Regions from separate parts of the Clostridium celatum genome, predicted to be linked through region 1. Evidence: riboswitches for the same ligand, from Rfam matches in the RefSeq annotation. Region 1 holds a riboswitch; the other holds the start of a gene.
The links. Region 1 has a riboswitch for cyclic di-GMP ahead of LPC13_RS02350 (discoidin domain-containing protein). Riboswitches for the same ligand answer to the same signal wherever they lie in the genome.
Positions count from the first base shown of each region.

Region 2: linked by a shared signal. The riboswitch ahead of LPC13_RS11540 (prepilin peptidase) and the one ahead of LPC13_RS02350 (discoidin domain-containing protein) in region 1 are both predicted to bind cyclic di-GMP.

Region 1 covers NZ_JAJKGM010000003.1:86,137-94,255, forward strand. The annotation lists gene LPC13_RS02340 (LacI family DNA-binding transcriptional regulator) at 1-957, shown strand, start outside; gene LPC13_RS02345 (sucrose-specific PTS transporter subunit IIBC) at 1,343-2,719, shown strand; cyclic di-GMP riboswitch class I at 3,082-3,166, shown strand; gene LPC13_RS02350 (discoidin domain-containing protein) at 3,387-5,333, shown strand; gene LPC13_RS02355 (NPCBM/NEW2 domain-containing protein) at 5,400-8,119, shown strand, end outside.
Region 2 covers NZ_JAJKGM010000027.1:33,419-41,537, forward strand. The annotation lists gene pilM (pilus assembly protein PilM) at 1-699, opposite strand, end outside; gene LPC13_RS11525 (prepilin-type N-terminal cleavage/methylation domain-containing protein) at 781-1,263, opposite strand; gene LPC13_RS11530 (type II secretion system F family protein) at 1,320-2,522, opposite strand; partial or broken gene LPC13_RS11535 (GspE/PulE family protein) at 2,549-4,234, opposite strand; gene LPC13_RS11540 (prepilin peptidase) at 4,332-5,081, opposite strand; cyclic di-GMP riboswitch class II at 5,155-5,237, opposite strand; gene groL (chaperonin GroEL) at 5,424-7,052, opposite strand; gene groES (co-chaperone GroES) at 7,070-7,354, opposite strand; gene LPC13_RS11555 (4Fe-4S dicluster domain-containing protein) at 7,946-8,119, opposite strand, start outside.

The sequences.
Region 1 (8,119 bases):
TCTAAATCAACAGTATCTAGATACTTAAATAATGGGTATGTTGGTGCTGAAGCTAGAGAAAAAATAAAAAAAGTGCTTGATGAAACAGGGTTTACTCCTCAGAGACAAGCAAAAGGAATGAGAACTAAAAAAACAAATTTAATAGGAGTAATAGTTCCTAAAATAAGTAGTGAAACTCCAGCAAGAGTAGTGGAGGGAATTACAGAAATTTTATCACCTAATAATTATGATATTTTAATTGCAAATACGAATCTTTCAATTGAAAAGGAATTAGAATATCTTAATATATTTAAGGCTAATCAAGTAGATGGAATTATCTTTATGGCAACTAAAGTAACTGAAAAACATATAAGTGTTATGAAAAACTTAGAAGTGCCTATTGTAGTTGTAGCTCAAGATATAGAGGGGTTTTCATCAGTATTCTTTAATGAATTTGATGCAACAAGAGATATAACAAATTGTATAATTGAAAAAGGTCATAAAAAGTTAGGCTATATTGGAGTTTATGAAGAAGATCAGGCTGTTGGTTTTGATAGACGAGAGGCATTTATAGAAACATTAAATGAAAAAAATATAGAAATAATTAATGAGAATATAAAAATAGGTGACTTTGCTGAAGAAAGTGGTTATAAATTAGCAAAGGAAATTATGGAAGGAAATAATCCACCTACTGCAATAGTTGCAGTGACTGATAATTTAGCATTAGGTGCAATAGAGTATTTAATTGATAATAATTACAGAGTTCCAGAAGATGTTGCAGTGGTTGGTATGGGAGATTCTAAAATATCAAGGGTTATTACCCCTAAACTTACAACAATTCACTATCATTATAAAACTGCAGGAAGAAAGTCGGCAGAAATAATGTTGGAATATCTTAATGAGAAAACAATACAAAAAGAAAAAATGGTAAAAAAAGTTAAAATAAATTGTTTACTAATAAAAAGAAATAGTGTATAATCAAACTGTGAAAAGGTTTTAATGATTTATATATGGGAATGTTCCTATATATAAATCATTAAAAAAATATATAGGTTAAATAGAATAATACTGAAATGTATAATGTTTATTCAAAAATTACCAAGATAAAAATTTTAAGAAAGTGTAGACTTATATAAAATAAAGTTATATAATCGTATTGAAATTAAATTATAAACAAATTTCGACAATTGACTTAGCAAAAAATGAAAACGTAATACGTTTTTTTAAGGTGAATGGGAACATTACCACAAGTTTTTTATAAGCACTGTGGGAACATTACCACTTATTGAATAAAGCCTTTATTATAAGGTAATTATAAATTTATTAAAAATTAAAAATTAAAAATTATTAGGAGGATTTTAAAATGGGGTCAAATAAGTATTTTGATGCTGCTCAAGATATTTTAAAGTATATCGGTGGGCCAGAAAACGTTGGTAGTGCTGCACATTGTGCAACAAGATTAAGATTAGTATTAAAAGATCAAAACTTAGCTAACAAAGAAGAACTAGAAAAATTAGATATTGTTAAAGGTGCCTTTTTAAATGGAGGTCAATTCCAAATAATAATAGGACAAGGGACAGTAAATAAAGTTTATGCAGAACTTATAAAAATTGCAGGAATTAAAGAAATGAGCACTGCAGAAGTTAAGCAAGAAGGTGCTAAAAAACTAAATCCAATACAAAAGTTAGCTAAGATATTATCAGATATATTTGTTCCAATTATACCAGCTATAGTTGCAGCAGGTTTATTAATGGGATTATTAGGTTTAGCAGGTAAATTTGGATTAGAGCAATACTCTAATACTTGGTGGTGGATGATGCTTGATTGGTTCAGTTCAGCAGCATTTAACTTCTTACCAATATTAGTTGCAATAAGTGCAGCAAAGGTATTTGGATGTAATCCATATTTAGCGGCTACTGTTGGGGGAATAATGATTCACCCTGCTTTACAAAATGCATGGACACAAGGTACTGGATATGAAACTATTAAAGTTTTAGGATTTATAAATATGCCATTACTTGGATATCAAGGAACAGTATTACCTATATTATTAGTTGTATTTATAATGGCATATATAGAAAAGGGTACTAGAAAGATAGTTCCAGAAATGCTTGATATATTAGTAACTCCATTAATAACAGTATTAGTAACTGGATTCTTAGCTTTAGCAGTTGTAGGGCCATTAGCCAATGTTGTTGGAGCAGCAATAAGTATATTCTTAACATTTGCAATATCTAAATTAGGTGTAATTGCTGGACTTATATTTGGAGGAGCATATTCATCAATAGTTATAACAGGAATTCATCATAGTTTCCACGCTGTAGAACTTAATCTTTTAGCTGAAACTGGTGTAAATACATTATTACCAATTTGGTCAATGGCAAATGTAGCTCAAGGGGGAGCATGTTTTGCAGCATTCTTATTAACTAAGAATAAGAAGATGAAGGCTGTAGCTCTTCCATCAGCAGTAAGTACACTATTCGGTATAACAGAAGCAGCTATATTTGGTGTTAATTTAAGATATAAGACTCCATTTATAGGAGCAGCCATTGGTGGAGCTATTGGTGGAGCTTATGTAGTAGCTATGAAAGTTGGAATGACTGCAGTTGGTGTTACTGGAATACCAGGAATAGCCATAACAAATTCTACATCAATGTTACATTATGTTATAGGAATGGTTATAGCAATAGGTGTTGCTTTTGCCGCTACTATGATAATGGGAATTAAAGAAGAAGCTTAATATTTTATAATAAAGAAGAAGTTGTTAAATTAATTTCTTCTTTTTTTATATTAAAAATATAATAGAAGTTATTGTGATTATTTATTTAATTGTATTTTCAAGTATATAAAGATAATAAGTAAATTGTATTTTTTAACAACTAGGCTTTTAAAAGTATATTATTCTAATCATAAAAGGGAAAAATACAGTGCTAAATAGAAAAAAATAAGTGAGAAATCTATTTATACTGAAATTTATGAAAGATATGCCATTTTGTAGTAAAAAGTTAAATTTTATAGTATAATCAAAAACAACAATTGCTAACTATTATTTAATAATAAATAATACATATTATAAGTGGTAGCATATTGATATTAAATTTAAAATTAAATAGGCAAATCTAAAGAAATTTAGAGACGCAAAGCTATAGGGACTAAGGAAGTATTTCTATGTCAGCCAGTTGCCAAAGAGTGCATTATACTTTTTGTTTATAAAGTTTTAAAAGGTTAATAGTATTTATAGAAAATTAAAAGTTATATTTAAATGATAACGTTTAATAATGATACCGATATTTTCTGTAAGTAAAAATTACTTTTATTAAAAGTTTATGTTTATTTTAGCTACTCTTTAGGGAGTAGCTTTTTTAATGTGCTTTTCTGGGGGAAATAATATTTCAGGGGGAAAATGAATGTTAAAAAGAAAGTTATCAACATTAATTTTAGCAACAACAATAACTAATTTAGTTGCTACACCAGTTAATGTGTTTGCAGAAACATTAACAAGAAACAATATTATTGAAACTAATGAAGTGGAGGAGGAAAATAAAACTAATAAAGCTACTATAACTAAATTTACTTTATATGGTAGTGAGTTGTTAGAGAGTTATAATGAAATTTTTAAAATGGACAACTCTAACATAAAATCTATAACTAATAATGGTGGGAAATATTCAAGTAGTACCATAGATAAGGCCATAGATGGAAACTTCCAAACTCATTGGGAAACAGGAATACCTAATAATAGTAATTTTACTAATGAAGTTATAATAACTTTAAATGAAGTAGCTACATTAAATAGAATAGTTTATGCGGCAAGACCAGATGCAGGTGGAAAAGGTTTTGCAGAGGAAGTTGAAATATATTCATCTAATACAGAGGATGGAGAAGACTTTGAACTAGTAGCTTCAGGTCAATATGATGGTTCAATAAGAGATATTGTAGAAATAAAATTTGATGCAACTGAATTTAAGAGGGTAAAATTTGTATTTAAAAAAGCAAATCAAGGATGGGCAAGTGCATCTGAATTTATGTTTTATAAAGAAGATAATATAATAGATAAAATGAATAATATATTTACTAATGATTCAAAAAATCAGTTAAGTGAAGAGTTTAATACTCTAGAAAAACTAGAAGCTTTTGATTTAGAAGCCAGCACACATCCTTTATATAGTGAAATAAGAGAAGATATTAATAATGCTAGAATAATATTAGAAGGAAAAGCATTGGAATTTACAGAGGCTAAGGTATCTAACTTTAAGTCATTTAATGATGAAAGGCTAGCTAGTTATGATGAATTATTCAAAGTGCCGTTAGAGAAAGTTACAAGTATAACAACTAATGGTGGACATTATTCCTCTAATGTTATAGCAAGAGCTATGGATGGAGATGTAAATACAAATTGGCATTCAGGTAAGCAAAATACATCTAGCCATACAAATGAAGTAGTAATAACTTTAGATGAGTTAACTACAATAGATAGAATAATGTATACAAGCCTAGTTTCAAGAGGATTTGCACAAGAATTTGAGATATATGGATCTAGAACTTCTGAGGGGGATACATTTGAGAAAATATCAGATGGGTCTACAAGTATAACAACTAAAAATACTTTACAAATAAAATTTAAAGAAACAGAAGTAAGAAGAATAAAATTTGTATATAAAAAAGGATATGAAAATTGGGCTTTAGCTTCTGAATTTGGTTTATATATGCCAGATGAATTAGATCAAAAAATAGATATATTATTTATAGATGAAAAAATGAATGAAGTTAACCCAGAGTTTGGAACAATTGAAGTTATTAATAATTTAATAGAAGAAGCTAATGGACATCCGTTTAAAGATGAATATATTGAAAAATTAAATATAGCTAAAGAGTTAGTAGAATTTGGAAAAGTTCAAAGCGGTACTGCAAATGTGTCTAAATTTGAACCATTTTATACAAACTATATAAATGAGTATGATGATGTGTATAGAGTTAAAAATTTAAGTATAAGCAACAATGGTGGACAATATTCTAGTTCAGCGATAAAGTATGCAATAGATGAAGATACAAATAGTCATTGGGAAACTGGAAATCCAAATAGTGATTCATTTAAGAATGAAGTTATATTAACTTTAGAAGATGCAGAAGTGATAAGTCGTTTAACTTATAAATCAAGAGTCAATGGTAAGGGATTTGCAGAGCAGTTTAGTATATATATATCGCCAGTAGCTTCAGGAGATAATTTCCAAAAAGTAACTGAAGGAAGTTATACAGTAACTAGTGATATGCTAGAGATACAATTTGAAGCTACTAAGGCTAAAAGAGTAAAGTTTGTATTTGATAAGGCTAATCAAAATTGGGCATCAATTTAAGATATAAGATTATATAAAGAGGATTTAGTATCTAAAAAAATAAAAACATTATTTACAAATGGGTTAATGGATATTGTTTCAGAAGAATTTAATACTATAGAAAAGTTAACAGAACTTGAAAATCAGGTTAATGAGCATCCGTTAGCACCAGTTTATTTAAAAGATATACAAATGGCTAAGGATATTATAAATGGTGCATTAGAAACTGTTAAAACTGTTGTGGCAGAACAGTATGGAGATAGAAATGCACATGCAAATAAGAATCTAAAGTTTGGATTTGGTAATAATAATCAACCTACAGGAATAGTTGCTAGAGCGGGGGAAACAATAACTGTATACGTTGATGCAGAACCAGGTGAGCCATTACCACAATTAATGTTTTCTCAACAGGAAGGAAGCTTTGCAAGTTGGGGAAGATCTGTAAGTTTACACATAGGTAAGAATGTAATAACTGTACCAGCTGTTAGTCAAAATGATGGATGGTACAATCATGATGTAACTCCAGGTGGAGCTGTATATATAGTAAATCCTTATACAGAGGAACAGCAAAGTAAAGCACCAGTTATAAGATTTGCATCAGGTTGTGAACAGTTCCCTATGATGGATAAAAATACTGATGAACAAGAATTCTTAGAACTTCTAAAGGATTATAAAGCAAGAGTTGATGCAGATAAGGTAGAAAATCCAAATGTTATGGATAGAAAAATGATAGATGTTGTAGAGGTAGTTTCAGATCATCTTGTATTTACAGGAACTGCAACAGGGGCATATGAAGCTTATATAAATCAAGGTTTTAGTCCAATGAATACTGTAAATATGTATGATGATCATATGGATATGATATTTGAATATTTAGGCATGGATGGAAGTAGTATAAAGAATGATATTAAGTATACTAGAGAGAATATAAGATTAGCTCAACCATTTGGATATATGTATGCTGCATCTGGACATATTGGTGTTCAAGGTGATGTAATGGTATCTATGTTAACTAGTGTAGGTGGCTGGGGTGTTGATCATGAAATGGGGCATAAGCTGGATATAGGAGTAAGAACTATAGGTGAGGTTACAAACAATATGATACCTCAATATTCTTCTTATTATTATAATAAGGCAAATAGAAGAATACCTTTTGAAAGTCATGTTTTTAAGAATGTTATAGCAACTAATAATAACAATTATTATAATGGTGGATACTTTGAAAACTTAGCTGTATTCTGGCAATTAGAAATGATATATCCAGGATATTGGGGAAAATTAAATAGTCAGTATAGAGAAAATAACGTAGTTTTAGATTCTGAAAATTCAGCAAATGATAAATTAAATCAGCTAGCTAAATATTCTAGTATAGCCTTAGAATTAGATTTAAGCGAGCATTTTGAAAGACATGGATTCTGGGTTTCTGATGAGACAAAAGAATTATTAAGTAAATATCCAAAACCAGATATAAAAACTTGGTATGCTAATTATGATTATATAGAGTATGATGGTGAAGGATTTGATAGTAATCCTGAATTAAGTGTTAGTATTCTTAAAGAAAATGAAAATATAAAATTATTATTTAGTGTTAATGAAGATTCTAAAAATGATGTATTAGGTTATGAAATATTTAAAGATGGTAAATTAATTGGATTTACTTCAACTAATAGCTTTGTGGATACAGAATCAATGGTAGGGGAAGATGCAAATTATACTGTTATACCTTATGATAAGAAATTAAATAGTGGAGAAGAGGTAGTAGTAAATTCTCTAACTCCAAGTTTAAATTTACAACAACAATCAATAAGCATAAAACTTAGAGAAGAATTTAATCCAATGGATTTAGTTAAAGCATTAAATTACAATGGTGTAGATATAAGTTCAAATATAGTTATAAATGGAGAAGTAAATGTAAATGAAAAAGGAACTTATCCATTAGAATATACTATTGAGGATAATGGAGTAGTTGTTACAAAAACAGTAAATGTACAAGTTGTAAGTGATTATGATTATTTATCAGATTCAGATTGGAAAAATGCTACAACTCAACATGGAACTCCAAGAAGAAATGCGAATATAAAGGGAAGAATAAATAATGAAACAAAGACTTTTGATAAAGGTTTTGGAATACATGCAAATGGTAAGATAACTTATGATTTATCTAATGAAGATTATGATAATTTTGAGGCATTGGTTGGTGTTGATATGGGAATAACAGCTCAAGCTAACTCAAGCATATCATTTAAGGTTATAGGTGATGGTAAGGTTCTGGCGACTACAGGTGTAATAAAGCATGAAGATAATATGGTAACTATAAATGTTCCAGTTAAGGGTGTTAAAGAATTAGTTATAGAAGTTAATGATGGAGGAAATGGTAATACTTCTGACCATGCAGTAATAGCTAATCCAAAGTTAACTACTAATAATGCTAAACCATCGTTAACTGTTATAGATAAAACTTATAAATTAGGAGAAACAGTAGACTTTATGGAAGGAGTTACTGCATCAGACATAGAAGATGGAGGCTTAACTGATAATGTTGAAATAATTTCTAATAGTTTTGAAGAAAATAAAGTTGGAAGATTTGAGGTTGTTTATAGAGTTACTGATAGTGATAATAATGTGGTTGAAAAGACTTCATATATAACAATATACGAGGAGTTAGTCACTACTAAATCAAAGTATGGTTTATTTAATGATTTAGAAGCTTATAATGAAAAGTTTAAAATACCAGTAGTTTCAGTTTCTAATAATGGTGGAAACTATGGAAGTAGTGTTATTGGTTATGCAATAGATAATAATAGAAA
Region 2 (8,119 bases), on a different contig from region 1:
AATGCTCTTTTCAATTTCATTTATTTTATCATTTAAATTTAATAACTTTTTAACTGAGTTATGAACTATATCTAAAGCATATGGCTTTACATCCATATCCTTCAATAAATCATAATATGCTCTAGCCGATTTTTCTGGATATGATATTACATTAACCTTATATTTAGACATTCCATCAATATGATCCTCAACTTCTCCTAATAATGTGTACTGTAATATATAATCATTAAGATTTATCGGTAAGAATTGTTGTATTTCATATCTAATTACCGTTTCCATTTCATCTTCCTCAACCTTTGGAATTAATAATTCTCTATTGATTATAGATGTTGAATCTGTTGTATAAATTATATCTTTAACATTTATCTTTTCTGTTTTTAATGTATATTGTATTATTTCTGCTAACTCTTTTTCATTAAATATTTTTCCATCCATAATTGTATCTACTGGAGTTGGTACATCTAACATATTTTCTATTACTAATTTTTCATTTTCATGTCTTCCAACTACAATTTTTATAGTATTACTTCCAATATCAAAGGCAATAACTTTTCTTGGATTTCTTTTTTTCTTTTCTCTTTTAGACTTTGAACTACTAACAGAGGCGGACCCTGTACCCTTTGATTTCAACTTTTTTAAATCCCTTAAATCCATAGTCAATAACTCTTTTAAACTAATTCTTTTCTTACTTTCGTCCATGATATCTCACCTCTTAATCAGATTTATTTCTTTTATATAGAGTAAAGTGTAAAGCCAATGGCTTTACACTTTATAATTTTATTAATTGTTTTTATCGTATTTTGAACCTGCTGTAACTCCTGGATATATTTTAACTCCATCTGCATAATCTGGGTCAGCATCACTTGAAGCTGCTTCGCCTTCTACATATATAACAATTTCTCCATCTGTAATAGAGTACATAAACTGCGATCCTTGATAAGCTTTTGGTGCCGGAACATTATTAGTTCCACCTAAATATTCTACTAATTTTTCATTTGTAAAATCAGTAGCTGGTTCCGTATCCTCTTCTAAATCAATTATAGCATCTGTGTTAGCTGGTAATGTTTCATCTGCAACACATGCTGCAATTGCACTATATAAGCTCTTTGCATTAGCCATATCTGCACTTATGTTTGCTTTAGCTCTTATCTTACCAAATTGAGGTACAGCTATAGCTACTAATATTGCTATAATTGCAATAACTATGATTAACTCAACTAAAGTAAATCCTTTTTTCTTTTTGTTTCTTAAGTTTTTTAACATAAAACTTTCCCCCTGTGTATAATATTATTTATTTAAATTTTAAATTTAAATCTTATTTACATATTTCCATACATAGTAAACATAGGAATCATTATAGCTAATACTATTGTCCCGATGACTAATCCCATTACAACAATAAGTGCTGGTTCTACTAATGCTACTGTTGTTTGAATTGCTTGTTCTAATTCATCATCATAAAAATCTGCTGTCTTCTCTAGGATTCCATCTAACGAACCTGTTTCTTCTCCTATTTTAACCATAGAAGCAAGCATCTCTGGAAATACTTCAGAATCTTTTATAGGTAAATACATTCCTTCACCTCTAAAAACTCTATCTCTTACATTATGTACTTCTTCTTCTGCAATTTTGTTTCCTACTATATCAGCTATAATATCTAAACTTTGTGTAAGAGAAACTCCACTTGCTAAAAGTGTTGATAATGTTCTAGTAAATCTAGATACAATTATCATTTGATTCATATTTTTAACTACTGGAATTTTAAGCTTTATTTTACTTAATAAAATTTGTCCAAATTCTGTCCTCTTAAAGTACGTAAATCCAACAACAAAGCAAATTACAATTAATAAAATTATGTACCATCTTTTATTCATAAAAGAACTTATTGATATTAAAACTTTGGTTATAAGCGGTAATTCAGTGCCTGTTTCTGCAAACATCTCTAAGAAGGTTGGCATAACAAAAGTCATAATTACTATAACTGCAGCAACTGCTAAAACACTTAATACTGATGGATAAATCATTGCTGATTTTACTTTATTATTAATCTTATTTTCTTTTTCATAGTGAATAGACATTCTAAGCATAACTTCATCAAGCTTACCACTTATTTCTCCTGATTCAACCATTGATACTAATAATTGTGGAAATATATCATCATACTTCTTCATTGAAGCTGATAACATTTCACCTTTTTTAACATCATCTTCTATTTCAGTAATAGCTAACTTTAATTTTTTATTAGTTAACTGCTTAGATAATATATTAAGGGCATTATTCATTGTTACACCTGCATCTAGCATAGTGTAAAATTGTCTACAAAAAATTGAAATATCCTTTGTCTTAACTTTATCAAAAATACTTATTTCAATATTAGTACTTTCAATAACTTCTTCAACCATTAATGGATAAAGGCCATTTGCTGAAAGCATTGATATAACATCGTCCCTACTATTAGCCTCGTAATCTCCATTAATTTTTTCTCCGGTTGAATTCATTGCTCTATATTTAAACTTAGACAACTAATAACACCTCCCATGCTGCAATTTTATATTTCATTTAACATAGTTATTGTTGCAAGTTGAGTAACTGTTGTTACACCTTCTAATACTAACTTTTTACACTCTTCTCCTAATGTAGTCATACCATTTTTAATTGATATATCCTTATAAACATTAGAATCTCTAGTATCATTTATTGCATCCCTATGTTCTCTTGTAATTTCCATTATTTCATGAACACCACATCTTCCTAGGTATCCAGTATTATTACAATATCCACAACCTTCACCTTTATAAAGGGTCAATTGCTTATCTTTATCTCCAATTAATATTTTTTTTTCATAAGCTGTCGCTTCATATTCAGTTTTACAGTAAGGACATATAGTTCTAACAAGTCTTTGAGCTATAATACCACTTATAGATGTTGCTACTAAATACGGTTCAATTCCCATATCAATAAGTCTAGTTATAGATGATGGAGCATCATTTGTATGAAGCGTACTCATAACTAAATGCCCAGTAATAGCTGCTTTAACTGCTATTTCTGCTGTTTCATCATCTCTAATTTCACCTATCATAACTACATCAGGGTCTTGTCTTAATATACTTCTAAGACCACTTGCAAAAGTAAGACCAGCTTTAGTATTAACATTAACTTGATTAATGCCATCTAATGTATATTCAACAGGATCTTCTATTGTAACTATATTTACATCATCTGAATTAATCTCATTTAAAATAGTATATAAAGTTGTAGACTTACCACTTCCTGTAGGTCCAGTAACAAGTACTATTCCATGAGGACTTTTTATAATTCTATCTAGCTTAGCTAAATTTTCTTCACTCATCCCCAAATTATTCATTCCAATCTTATAGCTACTTCTATCAAGTATTCTAATAACTACCTTCTCACCATTAACTACAGGTAATATAGATACACGAAGATCAACATCACTATTACCAATTCTAGTAATAATCTTGCCGTCCTGTGGAACCCTCTTTTCTGCTATATTTAAATCTGATAAAATCTTTATTCTGGTAACAAGAGGCGCTAAACTTTAAATTCCCAAAGTATTAATTTCTTGAAGTTCGCCATCTATTCTATACCTAATTCTTATATATTTTTCAAAAGGTTCTATATGTATATCTGAAGCTCTCATATCAATAGCATTTTTAAATAAAAAATCAACCATTTTTACAACAGGAGCATTCTTAACATCATCTATGCTTTCTACTACATTATTATTCTTCGATTCTAATGTTTCCCTTGATAAATCTTCTGCCGCTTTAAGTACCTTAGCACTACTATAACTAATATCAATAAATTTATTAATATCACTATTTAAAGCAATATAACATTCAACATCAAAGCTAGTAGAAATATGTACATCATCTATAGCAAATATATTAAGAGGATCTGCCATAGCTATTTTAATTTTATTTACACCATTAAATCCAAATGGTATTAGCCCATGTTTTCTACAAAGATTTTCTGTAATAAGATTTATTGCTTTCTTATCTAAATCTATAGTATTTAAATCTATCCTTGGAATTCCTGTTTGCTGCTCTATAGCCTCAATTATGTCAATCTCATTTATAAGCTTACTTTCAACCAGAATTTCACCAAGCTTTTTACCTAATATTTTTTGAGATTTTAAAGCTTCTTGAAGTTGATATAATGATATCTTTCCTGAAGCTACAAGTATATCTCCTAATCTACGTTTTTCTGCCATAGTTATTAATTCCCTTCAGTATAAAACAATTTGTTGCTAACAAAATTTATAAACATATATAATGTAAAATTTAGAACTACTTCGAATAAACTTTACATTATAATGTATTCATATATATGTTTATAATTGTATTTCCATATAAAATTGCTATAATTCCACCTATAGCTAAATATGGGCCAAAAGCTATTTCTTCTTTTTTATCTTTAGCCTTTGTAAGTAGAATTATTGTTGCAACTATTCCTCCAAGTACTACTGCTAAAAATAAAGTAACTATTATCCCCTTCACACCTAAAAATAATCCACAAATTAATGATATGTCTATATCTCCTTCACCCATACCATGAGTTAAAACTACAATAAGCCATATAATTAAAAAACCTAAAATTGCCCCTATGATATTATCGGCAGGAAAATTTTTAGTACTAATCCACTCTAAAATAATAAATATAATTCCTGATATAACTCCAAAAATAACCGTGGAATTATATACAAACTTTGTTTCAAAATCAACGAAACCTATTACTATCAACAAAGAAGCTAATAAAGAATATTTAAATAACTCTAATGAAAATCCAAATTTTAAATAAATAAGAATATATATAATACAATTCAAAATTTCAACTAATGGATATTTTATTGATATTTTTTCATTACACTTTCTACATCTACCTCGTAAAAAAATATAACTTAAAACTGGAACTAACTCTTTTGACTTAAGCTTATATCCACAACTTGTACAATGCGACTGTGGAAAAGCTATATTTTCTTCTCTAGCAATTCTATAAATACAAACATTTAAAAAGCTTCCTATACACAATCCTAATATAGCTACTAAAATCAAATACATTTCCCTCCTAAAAATACACTTTATTACTTATGTTTTATATAAAAAATGCTATATTTTAAAATCCATAAAAATTTTAAAATATAGCCGGTTGCACTATAATCTCTGTATATATAAAGTGCCCAAATAAATATATACTTCATAGATTCTATATTACTAAAATTAATGTTATTTATAATTAGTTACTTTTTATTACATAATACCGCATAATTATACTATAAAACATTTCTTTTTACAATTTTTTCTTATAAAAATAGAAGATATTAATATTTTAATACTAATATCTTCCATTTATTATGATTTATTTTTTATTTCTATTATTAAAATTTAAATATTTTCTAAATATTAATACATTCCGTCCATTCCACCCATTCCTGGTGCACCTTGCATTGGAGCTTCTTTTTGTGGAATATCTACTACTGCAGCTTCAGTTGTTAAGAATGTTGATGCAACAGATGCAGCATTTTGAAGTGCACTTCTTGTTACCTTAGTTGGATCAACTATACCAGCTTTAAGCATATTTACATATTCATCATGTAATGCATCATATCCCATTCCAACTTCAGAATTTTTAACTCTTTCAATTATTACTGAACCTTCAACACCTGCATTAGTAGCAATTTGTCTCATTGGCTCTTCTAAAGCTCTAACTATTATATTGATACCAACTTGAGTATCAGCTACTTCTGATTTTAATTCTGCAACTTTATTAATAACATTAACGTAAGCTGTTCCACCACCTGGTACTATACCTTCTTCAACAGCAGCTTTAGTTGCAGCTAAAGCATCTTCTATTCTAAGCTTTCTTTCTTTAAGCTCTGTTTCCGTAGCAGCACCAACTTTAATTACTGCAACACCACCAGCAAGCTTAGCTAACCTTTCTTGTAATTTTTCTTTATCAAATTCTGAAGTAGTTTCTTCTATTTGAATTTTTATTTGATTAACTCTATCTTTTATTGCAGAACTATCTCCTCTACCATTTACAATAGTAGTATTTTCTTTAGAAATTTTAACACTTTCAGCTTGACCAAGCATATCTAATGTAGTTTCTTTTAAATCTCTACCTAACTCTTCAGAAATTACTTGACCACCAGTTAAAATAGCTATGTCTTGAAGCATTTCTTTTCTTCTATCACCAAATCCTGGAGCTTTAACAGCAACACAATTAAATGTTCCTCTTAATTTATTAACTACTAAAGTAGCCATTGCTTCTCCTTCAATATCTTCAGCAATGATTAACAGTTTTTTACCTGATTGAACTATTTGTTCTAATACTGGTAATATTTCTTGAATATTTGATATCTTTTTATCAGTTATTAATATAAGTGGATTATCTAAAATAGCTTCCATCTTTTCTGTATCTGTAACCATATATGGAGAGATATATCCTCTATCAAACTGCATACCTTCAACTACATCTAATTCAGTACCCATTGATTTAGATTCTTCTACAGTAATAACACCCTCATTTCCTACTTTCTCCATAGCATCAGAAATTAATTTACCAATTTCATCATCAGCTGCTGATATTGCCGCAACTCTAGCTATATCTTCTTTTCCACTTACAGGCTTTGAAATTTGTAAAATCTCATTAACTGCAGTTTCTACAGCCTTTCTTATACCATTTCTAAGTAACATTGGGTTAGCCCCTGCTGTAACATTTTTTAGTCCTTCTCTTATAATAGCTTGAGCTAAAAGAGTAGCTGTTGTAGTACCATCACCAGCAACATCATTTGTCTTTGTTGCAACTTCTTTTACAAGTTGTGCTCCCATATTTTCATATGGATCTTCTAATTCTATTTCTCTCGCAATTGAAACACCATCATTAGTTATAAGTGGTGATCCAAACTTCTTATCTAAAACAACATTTCTTCCTTTAGGTCCTAAAGTTACTTTAACTGTATCAGCAAGCTTATCAACACCAACTTGCATAGCTCTTCTTGCTTCTTCACCAAATTGAATCATCTTTGCCATAATAAAATTCCTCCTAACTATTCTACTATTGCAAGAATATCATCTTGCTTTAAAATAATATATTCTTGACCGTCAACTTTTACGTCTGTTCCTGCATATTTTGAATATAATACTTTATTCCCAACAGCAACTTCCATTGGAATTCTATTCCCATCAACTACAGCTCCAGGCCCTATTGCTACAACTTCTGCTTCTTGTGGTTGCTCCTTTGCACTTCCAGTTAAAACAATACCACTTTTAGTTGTTGTTTCAGCCTCTAATTTTTTTATTACTACTCTATCACCTAATGGTTTTATATTCATAATACACCCTCCTAAAATTTAATTATTAGCACTCACCGTTATAGAGTGCTAATACCTTTATATATATAATATAATTTTAATGTTAATCTTTCAACAATTACTTTCTATATTATTACCTCTATATGGTCAAATATTACTAATTATATTAAATTATTTTCTTTTTACTTTAATTTCCATTAATTTATTAATAGATTCTCTTTATTTTATATCTTCACTATCACTCCAAATATTATCTATATATTGACTCAATTACAATATTGATTCTATTAATTCACTGAATCATTATTATTACAAATAAGTGATAATAGTATATTAATAATTATTTTAAATCTATTTTCTTACATATCAATTCTATCTATTTCTAATTTATAAATTGATATACTTAACACTATCCATATTAGGCAATATTTCTTTGTTACATAATATATATATATATTACACAAATTATAAATATGAAAATTAATAAATCTGTTAACAAAAAATTTCTATTTTCCAATTTAATATTACTCTTTTTAATAAAAGTAGGACTATATCCAATAAGCTAATGCCTCTTAATATAATCCTACTTTTTAATTATTAATTCTTACATCTTTATCTTTCTAAATTTACATCTTCAAACTCTTTAAGTGTATGATTTTTAAGTACAGCTTTAATAGTTGTTGTACTATTTATCTTAGTAAATGCACCTTTAGCTTTAAGTGGTGGTACCATGGTTCCTGCACCATTTATACACCCACCTTCACACATCATACCTTCAATAAAGTT